4 regions of the Thioalkalivibrio sp. AKL10 genome follow, and region 1 is predicted to be linked to each of the others. Evidence: predicted binding sites of a transcription regulator. Region 1 holds the regulator's gene; each other region holds the start of a gene.

Evidence for each region. The regulator sigma-54, encoded in region 1, starts transcription at its own class of promoters, with help from an activator protein. The targets are predictions, from matches to a motif close to TGGCANGNTNCNTGCTT.
Region 2: the regulator sigma-54 is predicted to act here: its motif matches at 1,442-1,458, upstream of G333_RS0104780 (lipid-binding SYLF domain-containing protein).
Region 3: the regulator sigma-54 is predicted to act here: its motif matches at 1,641-1,657, upstream of G333_RS0106945 (CmpA/NrtA family ABC transporter substrate-binding protein).
Region 4: the regulator sigma-54 is predicted to act here: its motif matches at 1,498-1,514, upstream of glnA (glutamate--ammonia ligase).

Annotation. Positions count from the first base shown of each region.
Region 1 covers NZ_KB907142.1:327,634-331,392, forward strand. Annotated here, with positions in the region: gene lptA (lipopolysaccharide transport periplasmic protein LptA) at 1-180, shown strand, start outside; gene lptB (LPS export ABC transporter ATP-binding protein) at 177-947, shown strand; gene G333_RS0101605 (RNA polymerase factor sigma-54) at 1,036-2,520, shown strand; gene hpf (ribosome hibernation-promoting factor, HPF/YfiA family) at 2,537-2,875, shown strand; gene G333_RS0101615 (PTS sugar transporter subunit IIA) at 2,879-3,346, shown strand; gene hprK (HPr(Ser) kinase/phosphatase) at 3,395-3,759, shown strand, end outside.
Region 2 covers NZ_KB907142.1:997,034-1,000,792, reverse strand. Annotated here, with positions in the region: gene bioD (dethiobiotin synthase) at 1-656, shown strand, start outside; gene G333_RS0104780 (lipid-binding SYLF domain-containing protein) at 596-1,375, opposite strand; gene fba (class II fructose-bisphosphate aldolase) at 1,507-2,571, opposite strand; gene pyk (pyruvate kinase) at 2,651-3,759, opposite strand, start outside.
Region 3 covers NZ_KB907143.1:248,629-252,387, forward strand. Annotated here, with positions in the region: gene ntrB (nitrate ABC transporter permease) at 1-121, opposite strand, end outside; gene G333_RS0106945 (CmpA/NrtA family ABC transporter substrate-binding protein) at 125-1,579, opposite strand; gene G333_RS0106950 (sigma-54-dependent Fis family transcriptional regulator) at 1,768-3,417, opposite strand; gene G333_RS0106955 (ABC transporter permease) at 3,615-3,759, opposite strand, start outside.
Region 4 covers NZ_KB907142.1:739,164-742,922, reverse strand. Annotated here, with positions in the region: gene glnA (glutamate--ammonia ligase) at 7-1,416, opposite strand; gene G333_RS0103540 (cation diffusion facilitator family transporter) at 1,636-2,889, opposite strand; gene glyQ (glycine--tRNA ligase subunit alpha) at 2,976-3,759, shown strand, end outside.

The DNA.
Region 1 (3,759 bases):
TACCTGCTGAACGAGGACCGCATGATCCTCACCGACCAGGCCCATGTGGTTACCGCCAGCGAAGAGGCGCGCGGCAAACGCATCACCTATGACCTGACGACCGACGTGATCGAGGCCGAACGCGGCGAAGGCGACAGCGAGCGCGTGCGCATCACCATCCAGCCGCGCGACGACGAATGAACGCCACAGCCCCCAGCCCATCCGCCACACGGGCACAAACCAACGACCGCCTGATCGGACGCGAGCTGACCAAGCGCTACGGCCAGCGCACGGTGCTGGACCAGGTGGACGTCGACCTCGCGCCCGGCGAGGTGGTCGGCCTGCTGGGCCCGAACGGAGCCGGCAAGACCACCTGCTTCTACAGCCTGGTCGGGCTGATCCGCCCCAATGCCGGGCGCATCACCCTGGGCGAACGCGATATCACCCGCGCGCCCATCCACGTGCGCGCGCGCGCCGGCCTCGGCTACCTGCCGCAGGAGGCCTCGATCTTTCGCCGCCTGAGCGTGTGGGACAACCTGCAGGCCGTGCTCGAGCTGCGCCCCGGACTCGATCGCCACGAGCGCCGGCGCATTGGCGATGCGCTGATCGAGGAGTTCCAGCTCGAGACCGTGCGCCACAGCCCGGGCATCGCGCTGTCCGGCGGCGAACGCCGCCGCGCCGAGATCGCCCGCGCCCTGGCCGGGGATCCGCGCTTCATCTGTCTGGACGAGCCCTTCGCCGGGGTGGATCCGATCTCGGTGGGCGACATCCAGGACGTGATTCGGCATCTCGCCCAGCGCGGCATCGGCGTACTGATCTCCGATCACAACGTGCGCGAGACCCTCGGCATCTGCCACAGGGCCTATATTCTGAGCGAGGGACGCCTGCTCGCCGCCGGTACACCGGACGAGCTGCTGGCCGATCCCCAGGTGCGCCGGGTCTATCTCGGCGAGAACTTCCGCCTGTGAAAGCGCCCCATATGCGGCCCGGTCGGTGCACAAACCACAAGGCAGGCTTTAAGATTCCATCAATGCCAACCCTCGCCCCGCATACCCGATGCTGAAACCCGGCCTGAATCTGCAGCTGGGTCAGACGCTGACCATGACCCCGCAACTGCAGCAGGCGATCCGCCTGTTGCAGCTGTCCACGCTCGAGCTCCAGGTGGAGATCCAACAGGCGCTGGAGAGCAACCCCATGCTCGAACAGGTCGAGGACGAAGATGCCGAGGCCGACACCGAGCGCCTGAACCAGGACGGCGAGCTGGTGGAAGGCGATCGCATGGAGGCCACCACTACCAGCGACGACGTGATCCCCGAGGAACTGACGACCGACAGCCGCTGGGACGACATCTACGAGCCGGCCCCGACGCCCAACAAGGGCGTGGATGACCGCGACCCGCTGGAAAACACCAGCGACGACGACGGTGAGGGCCTGCAGGATCACCTGCTGTGGCAGCTGCATCTGAGCCATCTGACACCCCGCGACCAGCGCATCGGGGCAGCCCTGATCGACGCCATCAGCCCCGACGGCTATCTCGAGGGTGACCTGGAAACCCTGGCCGAGACCATCAGCCGAGGCGAGGATGAAACCGTCGGCGTCGACGAGGTCGAGGCAGTGCTCCACTGGATTCAGCAGTGCGACCCGCTGGGGGTCGGCGCGCGCGACCTGCGGGAGTGCCTGGAGATCCAGCTACGCGAACTGGCCCCGGACGCCCCGGCCCGCGAGGCCGCACGGGCGATCCTGGAACACGGCATGGACAGCCTGGGCAAGCGCGACTACAAGGCCCTGCAGCGCCAGTCCGGCGTACGCGACCCGGACGAACTGGCCCGCGCACTGGACCTGATCCGCACCCTGAACCCGCGCCCCGGCGCACAGATCAGCTCCGCCACCTCGGAATACGTGGTCCCGGATGTCTACGTGCGCCATAGCGCCGAGGGCTGGCGCGTGGAGCTGAATCCGGAGATCGCACCGCGTATCCGCATCAACGACCTCTACGCCGGCATGGTGCGCCAGGTCTCGGATGCCCGCGACAGCGCCTTTATGCGCGATCAGCTGCAGGAGGCACGCTGGTTCCTGAAGAGCCTGCACAGCCGCAACGACACCCTGCTGCGGGTCGCCGAGGCGATCGTCCACCGCCAGCAGGGCTTTCTCGAGCATGGCGACGTCGCGATGCAGCCATTGATCCTGCGCGACATTGCCGAGACCCTGGAGATGCACGAATCGACCATCTCGCGGGTTACCACGCAGAAATACATGCACACCCCGCGCGGGGTCTTCGAGTTCAAGTATTTCTTCTCCAGCCATGTCGGCACGAACGATGGCGGCGAGTGTTCCGCCACCGCCATCCGTGCCATGATTCGCGAATTGATTGGCGACGAACCCCCGAACAAGCCGCTCAGCGATGCCCGGCTCGCCCAGGTCCTGTCGGACCGGGGCATCAACGTAGCGCGCCGCACCGTAGCCAAGTACCGCGAGGCGATGCACATCCCTTCATCCAGCGAACGCCGGCAGATGGCCTCGATGCCCACCGGCAGCAAGTAACCAAGGAGTCCTGACCATGCAGATCAACCTGACCGGCCACCACGTGGACATCACCGACGCCCTGCGCGACTACGTCAACGAGAAGTTCGCGAAGCTGGAGCGCCACTTCGACAAGGTCATCGACGTCCACGTCGTGCTGACCCACGAGAAGACCCGGAATCAGCACAACCAGGCCGAAGCCAATCTCCAGGTCAGCGGCAATCACATCCACGCCGAGGCCTCTCACGAGGACATGTATGCCGCGATCGACGCGCTGATCGACAAAGTCGACCGTCAACTGATCAAGCACAAGGAAAAGGTCAAGGACCACCACCGCGCCGAAGGTGCCCAGCGCAACCGCGAGCAGGCCTCCTGATCCATGACGATTGCCGAGTTGATCACCTCCGAGCGCATTGGCCTGCAACCCGAGTGCTCCAGCCAGAAACGGGCCCTGGAGGCCCTGGCGGACCTCCTCGCCGGCGGAGGTGACGGCACGGGACCGGGGAGCAACGCGATCTTCGAGGCCTTGTCCGCGCGCGAAAAACTCGGATCCACCGGTCTCGGCCATGGGGTTGCGATTCCCCATGGCCGCCTGGCCGATCTCGAGGCGCCGCGCGTGGCCGTGCTGCGCCTGGAAAAGGGCGTCGACTTCGACGCCATGGATCACGAGCCGGTCGATATCCTGATCGCACTGCTGGTCCCGGAGGCCGCCACCGGCGACCATCTCGACCTGCTGGCCCAGCTCGCCCGCGGCCTGTCTCAGCCAGACACCATCGGAGCGCTGCGCCGGGCCGGGGACGCGGCGGCCCTGGAACAGGAACTCGTGCGCCGCTTCAGCGAGGACTAAGCCCGTGGAACCCGCCGCCAGCCGCGATTCCGGCGCGCAGCGTCTGCCATGAACGAGGCGCTGGGAGAAGGCGGAATCGCCCGCGACATCAACGTGGAGAGCCTGATCCAGGCCATGGGAAACCGCCTGGATCTTCGCTTCGTACACGGCGAACACGCAGCACCCGACCGCAAGCTGGTCGGCGACGACGGGGACGACCTGCCGCTGGCCGGCCATCTCAACCTGATCCGGCCCAACCGCATCCAGATCATCGGCGACTTCGAGGCCCGCTACATCTCCAGCCTCAGCGCCACCCAATGCAACGACCTGATCCTGGAGATGGCCCGCACTGGGACCACCGCGGTGATCTTCGCCGAGGACACCTGTCCGTTCTCGGAGATGCCCGACGCCCCGCAGGAGGCGCTGCCGCTAAT
Region 2 (3,759 bases), 670 kb from region 1:
TCGGCAAGACCTTCGTCAGCTGCGCGCTGCTGGAACTCTGGCGGGATCGTGGGCTGCGGCCACAACCGCGCAAGCCGGTGGAATCCGGCTGCCCGCCGGGCCCGGATGGGCTGCGGCCCGAGGACGGGATGAACCTGACCCACGCGGCGGGCTTTCCGGACGCCGCCATCGAGCAGGTCACGCCCTGGCGCTTCCCCGATGCCATCGCCCCGGACCAGGCCGCCGCGAACCAGGGCGTGCGCCTGACGATCGCGGAGCTGGCCGCGGCCTGCGCAGCCGACGGCACGGGCCCGCGGCTGGTGGAGGGTGCGGGGGGCTTCTACTCGCCGCTCTGCGCGGATGGCCTGAACGCGGACCTCGCCGCGGCCCTCGGGCTACCGGTCCTGCTGGTGGCGGAGGACCGGCTGGGCACACTGAACACCTGCCTGCTGACCCTGGAGGCCCTGGAACGACGCGGCCTGCAACTGGCCGGGATCGTACTGAACCGGCGCCGGGTGGATGCCGACCCGCGCCTCGACAATGCCGCCGCGCTGCGTTCACGCACGAGCGCCCCGATCATCGAGTCAGCGGAAGGCATCACCCGCGCGGCGCTGGCTCAGAAGCTCTCCACCTCGAAGTTGTCCGGGCGCACGCCGCCGGAGGACTCGCGCTCCTGACCGCGGGACTCGGAGGCCGCAGGGGCTTCCTCTTCGTCAACCCGGAACCCGGCCAGGGTCTCGCGCAGGGCACGGGTTCCCTCGCGGTCGACGCGGCGGGTCTCGATGATATGCACCGGGCGCTGGGACTCGCCGTAGTACGCCTCATTGAAGTCGTCGCGCACCGTCATGCGCGAGCCGGACAAACTCATGCCCAGGTAGGCACCCCGCGCCCGCGAGTAGGACAGGAAGTCGGCCGTCGGGGTGGCACTCCGGCCCGCACCCACCGGACCGGCAGCCACCGAGGCATCGCCCCCCAGGCGGATGGCGGATCCGAACATCGAGTCCACCGCATCCTGGGTGCGCGCGACCATCACCACCTCGGCGGCATCACCACCGAACTGCATGCCGAAACTGACCGAACCGAGGGAGTAGAACGCCACCGGCGAATAATCGCCGCGCTCGTCGTCCCAGGCCAGGAACACGCCGATGCCGCCGGAGCCTCCGATCAGGAAGGCCCCGCGAGCCACGCGCGGGAAGATCACTACGCCGCGGGCGTCGCGCAGGTCCTCTTTAAGGGACTCGTACTCGGGGTGGGTCGCCATGTTCTCCACCGTCGCCTGGGCGCGATCGATGATGTCCTGCGGATCGATCTCGCGGCTGAACGGGTTCGCGTGAGCGCTCCCCACCATGGTGGCAAACACCAGCGTCGTCAGGCAGAAAAGGATCAGTCGTTGCATCGTGGAAACCTCCAGAAAGGCCAAGGGAGACGCGGCCGCGCGAATGCGTCGGCGTCTCCCTAACGAATACATTCATCATGGCACAAAAAAAGGGGGCCGAAGCCCCCTTTTTCGTGCTGCAATCCGCAGGATCAGTTGACCTTGGGATCCAGCTCGCCGGACAGGTAGCGCTTGACCATGTCGTCCAGGGAGATCGGCTTGATTTTGGACGCCATGCCGGCGCAACCGAAGGCCTCGTAACGGGCCTGGCAGAGGTCCTTCATCGCGGCAGTCGAGGCCTTCAGGAACTTGCGCGGATCGAATTCCTTCGGGTTCTCGGCCAGGAACTTGCGCACCGCACCGGTGGAGGCCATGCGCAGGTCGGTGTCGATGTTGACCTTGCGCACGCCGTGCTTGATGCCTTCCTGGATCTCTTCGACCGGCACGCCGTAGGTCTCGCCCATGTCGCCGCCGTACTTGTTGATGATCTGCAGCCACTCCTGCGGAACGGAGGAGGAGCCGTGCATGACCAGATGGGTATCCGGGATGCGGGCGTGGATCTCCTTCACGCGCTGGATGGCCAGGATGTCACCGGTCGGCGGACGGGTGAACTTGTAGGCGCCGTGGGAGGTACCGATGGCGATCGCCAGGGCGTCGCACTTGGTGTTCTTCACGAAGTCGGCGGCCTCGTCCGGGTCGGTCAGCAGCTGGTCGTGGGACAGCTGGCCCTCGGCGCCGGAACCGTCTTCCTCGCCGGCCATGCCGGTTTCCAGGGAGCCCAGGCAACCCAGCTCGCCTTCCACGGACACGCCACAGGCGTGAGCGATCTCGGAGACCTTGGCGGTCACGTCACGGTTGTAGTCGTACGAGGCCGGGGTCTTCATGTCAGGCATCAGGGAGCCGTCCATCATCACCGAGCTGAAGCCGGACTGGATGGAGCGCAGGCAGACTGCCGGCTCGGAGCCGTGATCCTGGTGCAGCACAACCGGGATGTCCGGGTACTGCTCGATGGCGGCGATGATGTTGTGGCGCAGGAAGGGCTCGCCGGCGTACTTGCGGGCACCGGCGGAGGCCTGAATGATCACCGGGGAGTCGACCGCAGCGGCCGCTTCCATGATCGAATGGACCTGTTCCATGTTGTTGGCGTTGTACGCCGGCATGCCATAGCCATGTTCGGCGGCATGGTCCAGAAGCTGGCGAAGTGAGATTAGAGCCATGGATTCCTCCTTACGGAATTCGGACTGAGGTAGTGAAAAAGTCGATTAATCTGGTTGGCGACTGCGGGCGGTGCGCGGTTCAGGCCAGTTCGCCGACGCGCACGATCTTCATGGCGTTGGTGCCGCCATGCTCGCCCTGCAGGTCGCCCTTGGTAATGATGACCAACTCGCCATCCTGCACGACGCCCTCGGCCTTGAGCAAGTTCACCGCCTCACGGTTCACGCTTTCGTGGCTCTCGGGGATCGGCTTCAGGGTCACCGGATAGACGCCGCGATAAAGCGTCATGCGGCGGCTGGTGGATTCGTGCTGGGTGAGCGCGTAGATCGGGATGCCCGAGCTGATGCGCGACATCCACAGCGCCGTGGAACCGGACTCGGTCAGCGCGGCGATCGCGGAGACATCGAGATGGTTGGCGGTATACATGGTGGCCATCGCGATGGCCTCGTCGACCCGGCCGAAGGTCGAATCCATGCGATGGTCCGACTGACGTGCGGCGCGCTGGCGCTCGGCGGCCTCGCAGATCCGGTCCATGCTGGTGACCACGCGCGCAGGATAACGCCCGGTCGCGGTCTCGCCGGAGAGCATCACCGCATCCGTGCCGTCCAGCACCGCGTTGGCCACGTCGAACACCTCGGCGCGGGTCGGGATGGGGTTCTGGATCATGGTCTCCATCATCTGGGTCGCGGTGATGACCAGACGATTGAGGCTGCGCGCGCGCGTGATCAGGGTCTTCTGCACCCCCGGGAGCTCGGCGTCACCGATCTCCACACCCAGATCGCCGCGGGCGATCATGATGACCTCCGAGGCGGCGATGATCTCGTCGATCACCTCCAGGGCCTCGGAGCGCTCGATCTTGGCGCAGATCCCGGCCTCCCAGCCGGCATCCTTCAACAGGCCCCGCGCCAGGTGCAGGTCCTGGGCGGAACGCGGGAACGAGACGGCCAGGTAGTCCACCTGCAGCTCGGCCGCCAGGCGGATATCGTCGCGGTCCTTGTCCGTAATCGCAGGAGCGGACAAGCCGCCACCCTGACGATTGATGCCCTTGTTGTTGGACAGCTCGCCGCCGACCTCGACGGTGGTCTCGATCCGGCTGCCATTGACCGCCGTGACCTTGAGCACGATACGGCCGTCATCCAGCAGCAGGATGTCGTCCGTGCGCACGTCGTCCGGGAGGTCCTTGTAGGTCA
Region 3 (3,759 bases), on a different contig from region 1:
TCAGCTCGCCCTGCTGCGGCGCGAGGACCTCCGGGGCGGTGGCCAGCTGCCACACGCCCAGGAAGACCACGAGCATCACCAGCGAGAGAACGGTCGCCCGGAAGTTGAGATTGCTCAACATGGCTTAGCTCCTGCGGATTGCGAAGCTGTCGAGATAACCTTCCGGGTCGGTGTAGTCGAACACCTTCCCCATGATCTCGAAGTTCTTGTAGGTGTCGCTCGGCGCTTCGTAGCCCAGCTCGGTCATGACCTCGGCGCACTCGCTGGCGAGGAAGACGTCTTCCGCCAGGCGGTTGTAGTCGAAGTCGCGATCCACATAGCCCCAGCGCTTCATCTGGGTGAGGATCCAGGTCGCCATCGAGTGCCAGGGGAAAGGGTCGAAGTCGATCCGGTGCGGATCGTTCTGCACGTTGCCCAGGCCGTCGGCGTAGCGACCGGTGAGCACCTGCTCCACCACGGACTGTGGCTGATTGAGATAGGCACGCGGGGAGATGGCCTCGGCAATCTCGGCCCGGTTGTTGATGTCCGAGCTGTACTGCGTGGCCTCGATCAGCGAGCGGAACAGGGCACCGAAGGTGTTCGGATGCTCGTCGGCCCACGCCGCGGAGCAGGCGAAGGCGCAGCACGGGTGGCCGTCCCAGATGTCCTTGGTCAGCATGTGAATGAAGCCGATGCCGTCCCAGACTGCGCGCTGATTGAAGGGGTCGGGGGCGAGGTAGCCGTCGACGTTCTCGGCACGCAGGTTGGCGACCATCTCCGGCGGCGGCACGACGCGGATGCTGATGTCGCGATCGGGATCCAGCCCGTGCTCGGCCACCAGGTAGCGCAGCAGGAAGTTGTGCATGGAGTACTCGAAGGGCACGGCGAAGGTGAATCCCTTCCAGTCCTTGGGATCGCGCTTGTCCTTGTGCTTGTTGTGCAGTGTGATGGCCTGGCCGTTGATGTTCTCCACCGCCGGCATGATGTAGTGCTCGCGCGAGGAGCCGGAGCCCAGGGTCATCGACAGCGGCATTGGCGAGAGCATGTGCGAGGCGTCGTACTCACCGGACAGCGACATGTCGCGGGCCACCGCCCAGCCGGCGGTCTTGATCACGTCGACATCCAGGCCGTGGCGCTCGTAGAAGCCCATGGGGTGGGCCATGATGATCGGCGTGGCGCAGGTGATCGGGACGAAACCGACGCGCAGCTTGGTCTTTTCCAGCGGCCCGCCGTCCTTGATCGCGGCCTTGACCTTGTCCAGCGGCAGGATGGAGCCCAGGGCCGCGGCCACCGTGCCGCCCCCGATCATCTGCAGGAAGCGGCGGCGGTTGATCTCGTTGTGGCCGAACATGCCGCGCACGATCGCGCTCTCCACTGCGCGATCGACCATGGCCTCGTCGCTCAGGTCCTCGCCGGTGGCGTGGGCATCGGCCTGTACGGGCTCATGGGTGGCGCGTCGTTCCAGTTTCTCTTCCAGGTCCGGGGACGCGGTGTCGAAGCAGCTGCAGCTGCCCGGGCCGGTGTGCCCGTGGCGGCAGCTGGAGCCGTGGCGCAGGTCGGCGTTGGCGTCGAAGGGATCGTGAAGACTCTTGGTCGGCATGGTCGGCTCTCCTCGTGGGTCGAATCGATGCGGGCATCGTTGCCGCGCATGTCGAGGGTCATTGCAGGTGCCATGCCAAGCGTGGGGAATGGGCCGCCAGGGCGGCGCGCGAGTGCCGGGAGATCGGACCATTGGTCGACATTGTCGACGAAGGGGACAAAAGGTCCGCTGGTGTCTGAGCGGTGGGCCTAAGTGGTTTCTATGCCGAGCTTTTTCAGGCGATAGCGCAATTGCCTCGGGGTCAGGCCCAGGTCCATCGCGGCGCGGGTCTTGTTGCCCCCGGTTTGCTCGATCGCGCGCTTCAGGCGCTCCGCCTCGGTGGCGTGCACGCGCTGATATGGGCGCACCGCGCTGGTGCAGGGCGCGCCGGAAGAGGGCAGGGTTCGGGGCTCGTTGTGCCGCGATGGTGCCGGTGCATGCTCGTCGCGGAGGCCGTGCCGCTCGCCCTCGAACGGGCTGATGCGGGATTCCTCGTGCAGGATCTCGTCGATCAGCGGCGTGCCGATGCGGCCATCCGTGGACAGCAGCACGGCGCGCTCCAGCACGTTCTCCAGCTGGCGGATGTTGCCGGGCCAGTCGAAGGCCTCCAGGCGTTCCAGCACGCCCTCGTCGACGACCACGTTCCAGCCGTGCAGGTGGGTGTAGCGGTCGAGGAAGTGGCGGGTGAGCAGGCGGATGTCGCTGGCGCGGTCGCGCAGGGCCGGCATGTGCAGCGGGATCACGTTCAGGCGGTAGAACAGGTCGAGCCGGAAGTTCCCGGCGTTCACCGCGGCCTGCAGGTTCTGGTGGGTTGCGGCGATGATGCGTACGTCCACCGGGAGATCGCGGTTGCCGCCAATGGGCTGGACCACCCGTTCCTGCAGTACACGCAGGATCTTCGACTGCAACGCCTCCGGCATGTCGCCGATCTCGTCCAGAAACAGCGTGCCGCCGTCGGCCAGGGCGATCTTGCCGGTCTTGGCGCTGGACGCGCCGGTGAAGGCCCCCTTTTCGTGGCCAAACAGTTCGGATTCCAGCAGGTCGGCCGGGATGGCGGCGCAGTTGATGGAGATGAACGGCTTTGCATTGCGCTGGCTGATCCGGTGGACCATGCGCGCGATCTTCTCCTTGCCAGTCCCGGAGGCCCCGGTGATCAGGACGGTGGCCTGGGTATCCGCAATGCGGTGGACCTGCTTGAGGACATGGCGCAGGGCCGGACTCTCGCCGAGGATGCCGTACTGCCCGCCCTGGGTATCCAGGGCGCTCTTGAGGTAGCGGTTCTCCGAGACCAGCTCGGCGGTGCGCTCGGCGATCAGCTGGTGGATGCGCAGGACCTGGCCGATCATGCTCGCGATCACCCGCAGCAGGTTCAGGTCGTCCTGGAACTGGCGCGAGCGGCGTCGCAGCCGGTGCACGCCCAGCACGCCGATGGCGTGTTCGTCCTGGACGATGGGCACGGCGATGTAGGCGACGGTCTCCTGCGGCAGGGTGGAACGGTCAATGGCGCGCGCGAGGTATTCGGGCTCGTTGTCGATGTCCTGGATCAGGGCGATCTGGCCGGTCTTCATGACGCGCCCGGTGACACCCTCGCCGAGGCTGTAGCTGCCGCGGTCGCGCTCGGCATCGGTCAGGCCGTAGGCGTGGCGGATGCGCAGTTGGCCGCTGTTCGGATCCGGCAACAGGACGCGGCCGCGGTTGAGTCCCAGTAGCTGGGACATCATCCCGAGGATGCGGTAGATCGCGGCATCCGGGTCGCCGGAGCGGCCCATGAGCTTGGCAACCTCCAGCAGCAGGGTGATCTCCTGCTCCCGGGTGGCCAGGTCCGGTGGGGTCGAATCGGATATGCGGTGGAGTGCCATGCCGTGGGTTATGCAGAAAGCCTGCCAGTGCGAAAACGACGTGTTGGTGGGCGTTCGGGGGCGTCTGGCAGGGTCGGGATGACGCGGTTGCCTCGAGGCGGGGCAGGGCCTTGCACTGTTGGGTTGCGCTTGCCCGCTTTGCGGGCGCACAAAAAGGCCCGGCCATGAATGGCCGGGCCCGGGCATGGTCTGGAGGGTCAGCCCTCCGCGTGATAGCTGCTGCGCTTGATCAGGCGTACGCAGATGGCGTCGAGCATGTAGCCGATAATGCCGATGACCAGGACAAATGCGGCCAATTTGTCGTACTCCAGGGTGTCGCGGGCATCGTTGATGGCGTAGCCC
Region 4 (3,759 bases), 410 kb from region 1:
GCTGCCTTACAGGCTGTAGTACATGTCGAACTCGATCGGATGGGTGGTCATGCGCATCTGCGTGACGTCTTCCATCTTCAGGTCGATGTAGGCATCGATCATGTCGTCGGTGAACACGCCACCCTGGGTCAGGTATTCGCGATCCTGGTTCAGGGCTTCCAGCGCCTGGTCCAGCGAATGGCAGACCTGCGGAATGCCCTTCTCTTCTTCCGGCGGCAGGTCGTAGAGGTTCTTGTCCATCGCGTCGCCCGGGTGGATCTTGTTCTGGATGCCGTCCAGGCCGGCCATCAGCATCGCCGCGAAGGCGAGATACGGGTTGGCGGTGGAGTCCGGGAAGCGCAGCTCGACGCGACGGCCCTTCGGGTTCATGACGAACGGGATACGCAGCGAGGCGGAGCGGTTGCGGGCGGAGTAGGCCAGCATGACCGGTGCCTCGAAGCCCGGCACCAGACGCTTGTAGCTGTTGGTGGACGGGTTGGTGAAGGCATTCAGCGAGCGGGCGTGCTTGATGATCCCGCCGATGTAGTACAGCGCGGTCTCGGACAGGCCGCCGTACAGGTCACCGGAGAACAGGTTCTTGCCGTCCTTGGACAGCGACTGGTGCACGTGCATGCCGGAGCCGTTGTCACCGACGATGGGCTTGGGCATGAAGGTCGCGGTCTTGCCGTGGACGTGGGCCACGTTCTGGATCACGTACTTCAGGATCTGCACCTCGTCGGCCTTCTGCGTCAGGGTCGCGGGACCCACGCCAATCTCGCACTGGCCGGCGGTCGCCACCTCGTGGTGGTGCACCTCGGTCTCGAGGCCCATCTCGGTCATCACTTCGCACATGGTGGAGCGGATGTCGTGCAGGCTGTCGACCGGCGGGACCGGGAAGTAGCCGCCCTTCACGCCCGGGCGGTGACCGATGTTGCCGTCCTCGTAGACGCGCTCGGAGTTCCAGGAGGCCTCCTGGGAATCCACGCGGCAGTAGGAGCCGGACAGGGTGCTGCCCCACTTCACGTCGTCAAAGATGAAGAACTCGTTCTCCGGGCCGAACAGCGCGGTGTCGGCGATGCCGGTGCTCTGCAGGTAGGCCTCGGCGCGGCGCGCCAGGGAGCGCGGGCAGCGGTCGTAGCCCTGCATGGTGGCCGGTTCGACCACGTCGCAGCGGATGTTCATGGTCATGTCTTCGAAAAACGGATCGAGGACCGCGGACTCGGCGTCCGGCATCAGGATCATGTCGGACTCGTTGATTCCCTTCCAGCCGGCGATCGACGAGCCGTCGAACATCTTGCCTTCCTCGAAGGTCTCTTCGTCGATGTCGTGGGCCGGCACGGTCACATGCTGTTCCTTGCCCTTGGAGTCGGTAAAACGGAAGTCGATGAAGCGAACTTCCTTTTCCTTGATCTGGTTCAGCACGTCGGCTGCGGACATGGGGATCTCCTTGGTCTTTACTTGAGTCTTCAAAGGTGGCCGGCCGGCCCGTCGGGCGCTTGCGCGGCGTCGCGGTTCATTATGCAGGCATCATGCCATCCGGTCCTGTTTGGCCCGGGCGCGCGAAAAACGGGCACCCGGGGCGCCCCGCCGCATCCTGGATGCACCAATCTGGTGCCTTGTCTGCACAACTTTCGTGCGCATCGTGGTGGCCCGCACCTAATGAGTGCAGGGTCGATAGAGTAGCGTGACCTCGCCCAGCATGTCGCCTACCCCGGGATGGCGGTGCAGTCGGTCGGCCAGGGCCTGGGTGCGGGCCTCGAGGTCTGCCGGCGCGGCTGCCCCGTCAAGGCGCAGGGTCAGCGTCACGTGTACCCGACCGCCGAGATAATGCAGCGACAGGTGCTCCACCGCATCCAGCTCCGGGGCGTCCGCCCAGGCCTCGCGCAGCGCCTCCACCAGCGTCGGGCGCAGCGGCAGCATGGAACTCCGGGCCTGTTCCGCGTCGTTTTCCGGGTCCACGTGCACGGTGATGTCGTTCACCCGGTCATGTGCATCGGTCACCGCGTGGAACACCGCATCGGCGATCCGATGGCCCTCGGAGACCGAGATCATCGGCGCGACCTGGATATGCACGTCCACGACGACTTCGCTGCCGTGGCGGCGGGTGCGCAGCATGTGCGCATCCTTCACCCCGGGCACATCCATGATCGTGCGGTGGATGCGCTCGACCTTCTCCGGCTCCAGTGCCGTGTCGATCAGCTCCGCCGCGCTGCGCACGATCAGCCGCCCGGCGATATGCAGGATGAACAGCGCGACGATTAGCGCTGCCAGGGCATCCGCCCACGGGAACCCGGCCACCGCAGCGGCCACCCCGGCCAGCACGAACAGCGACGAGATCGCATCCGTGCGGTGATGCCAGGCGTTGGCATCCAGCATCCGCGACTTCAGGCGCTTTGCCACCCGGTGGGTGTACTGATACAGGCCTTCCTTGGCCACCAGGGTCAGCAGGGCAAAGGCGATCGCCATGTTTGCGGGGCCGGTCATGGCCTCGGGCTCGACCAGGCGGTTGCCGGCAGCCCAGGCAATCGCCAGACCTGCGAGCGCCAGAAAGACCCCGACGATCACCGTGGCCAGGGTCTCGATCCGCGCGTGACCGTAGGGGTGTTCCTGATCGGGGGAGGCGGCGGCCTTGCTTGCCGCGAACAGCACCACCCCGTCGGTGATCAGGTCCGACAGGGTATGCACGCCGTCCGCCACCAGGGCCTGCGAGTTCAGCAGCCAGCCACTGACGAGCTGCGCCACGGCGAGGAAGCTGTTCACGGCCGCGCCCACCAACGTGACCCGGCGGGTATCACGATAGCGCTGGCCGCTCTCCGGCGTGACCGAAGGTCCGGAATTGGCGAGGGGGTCGCTCAGGGCCACTCTCCCGAACAGAATCAGGGCCCCAGTATGGGCGCGCTTTGGCTGCATGCAAAACGCCCGCGCCAACGCGAGCGGTGGCCGTGGCCGAAGCCGGGCCGATATACTGTCGGCTTTGCCCTGACCCGGGATCCCGCATGTCGCAAGAACGCACCCCGCCCAGCAGTCCGACCTTCCAGGACCTGATCCGCCGCCTGCAGGACTACTGGAACGATCATGGCTGCGTGGTCCTGCAGCCCTACGACATGGAGATGGGCGCGGGGACTTTCCATCCGGCGACCTTCCTGCGCTCCATCGGGCCGGAGCCGTGGCGCGCGGCCTATGTGCAGCCGAGCCGCCGCCCGACCGACGGGCGCTACGGCGACAACCCCAACCGTCTGCAGCACTACTACCAGTTCCAGGTCCTGCTGAAACCCTCGCCGCCGGACATCCAGGCACTCTACCTGGGCTCGCTGGAGGCGCTCGGGTTCGACACCCTGACCCACGATGTGCGCTTCGTCGAGGACAACTGGGAATCCCCGACGCTGGGCGCCTGGGGGCTGGGCTGGGAGGTCTGGCTCAACGGCATGGAGGTGACCCAGTTCACCTACTTCCAGCAGGTGGGCGGGCTCGACTGCCACCCGGTCTCCGGCGAGATCACCTACGGCCTCGAGCGCCTGGCGATGTACTTGCAGGGTGTGGAGAGCGTCTACGACCTGGTCTGGACCAACGGCCCGGACGGCCGCGCGATCACCTACGGCGACGTCTACCACCAGAACGAGGTGGAGCAGTCCACCTACAACTTCGAGCATGCCGACCGCGACGCCCTGTTCGCCGCTTTCGACCAGCACGCGACCGAGAGCGATCGCATGATCGAGCTGGGCCTGCCCCTGCCGGCCTACGAGCAGATGCTGCGCGCCTCGCACAGCTTCAATCTGCTGG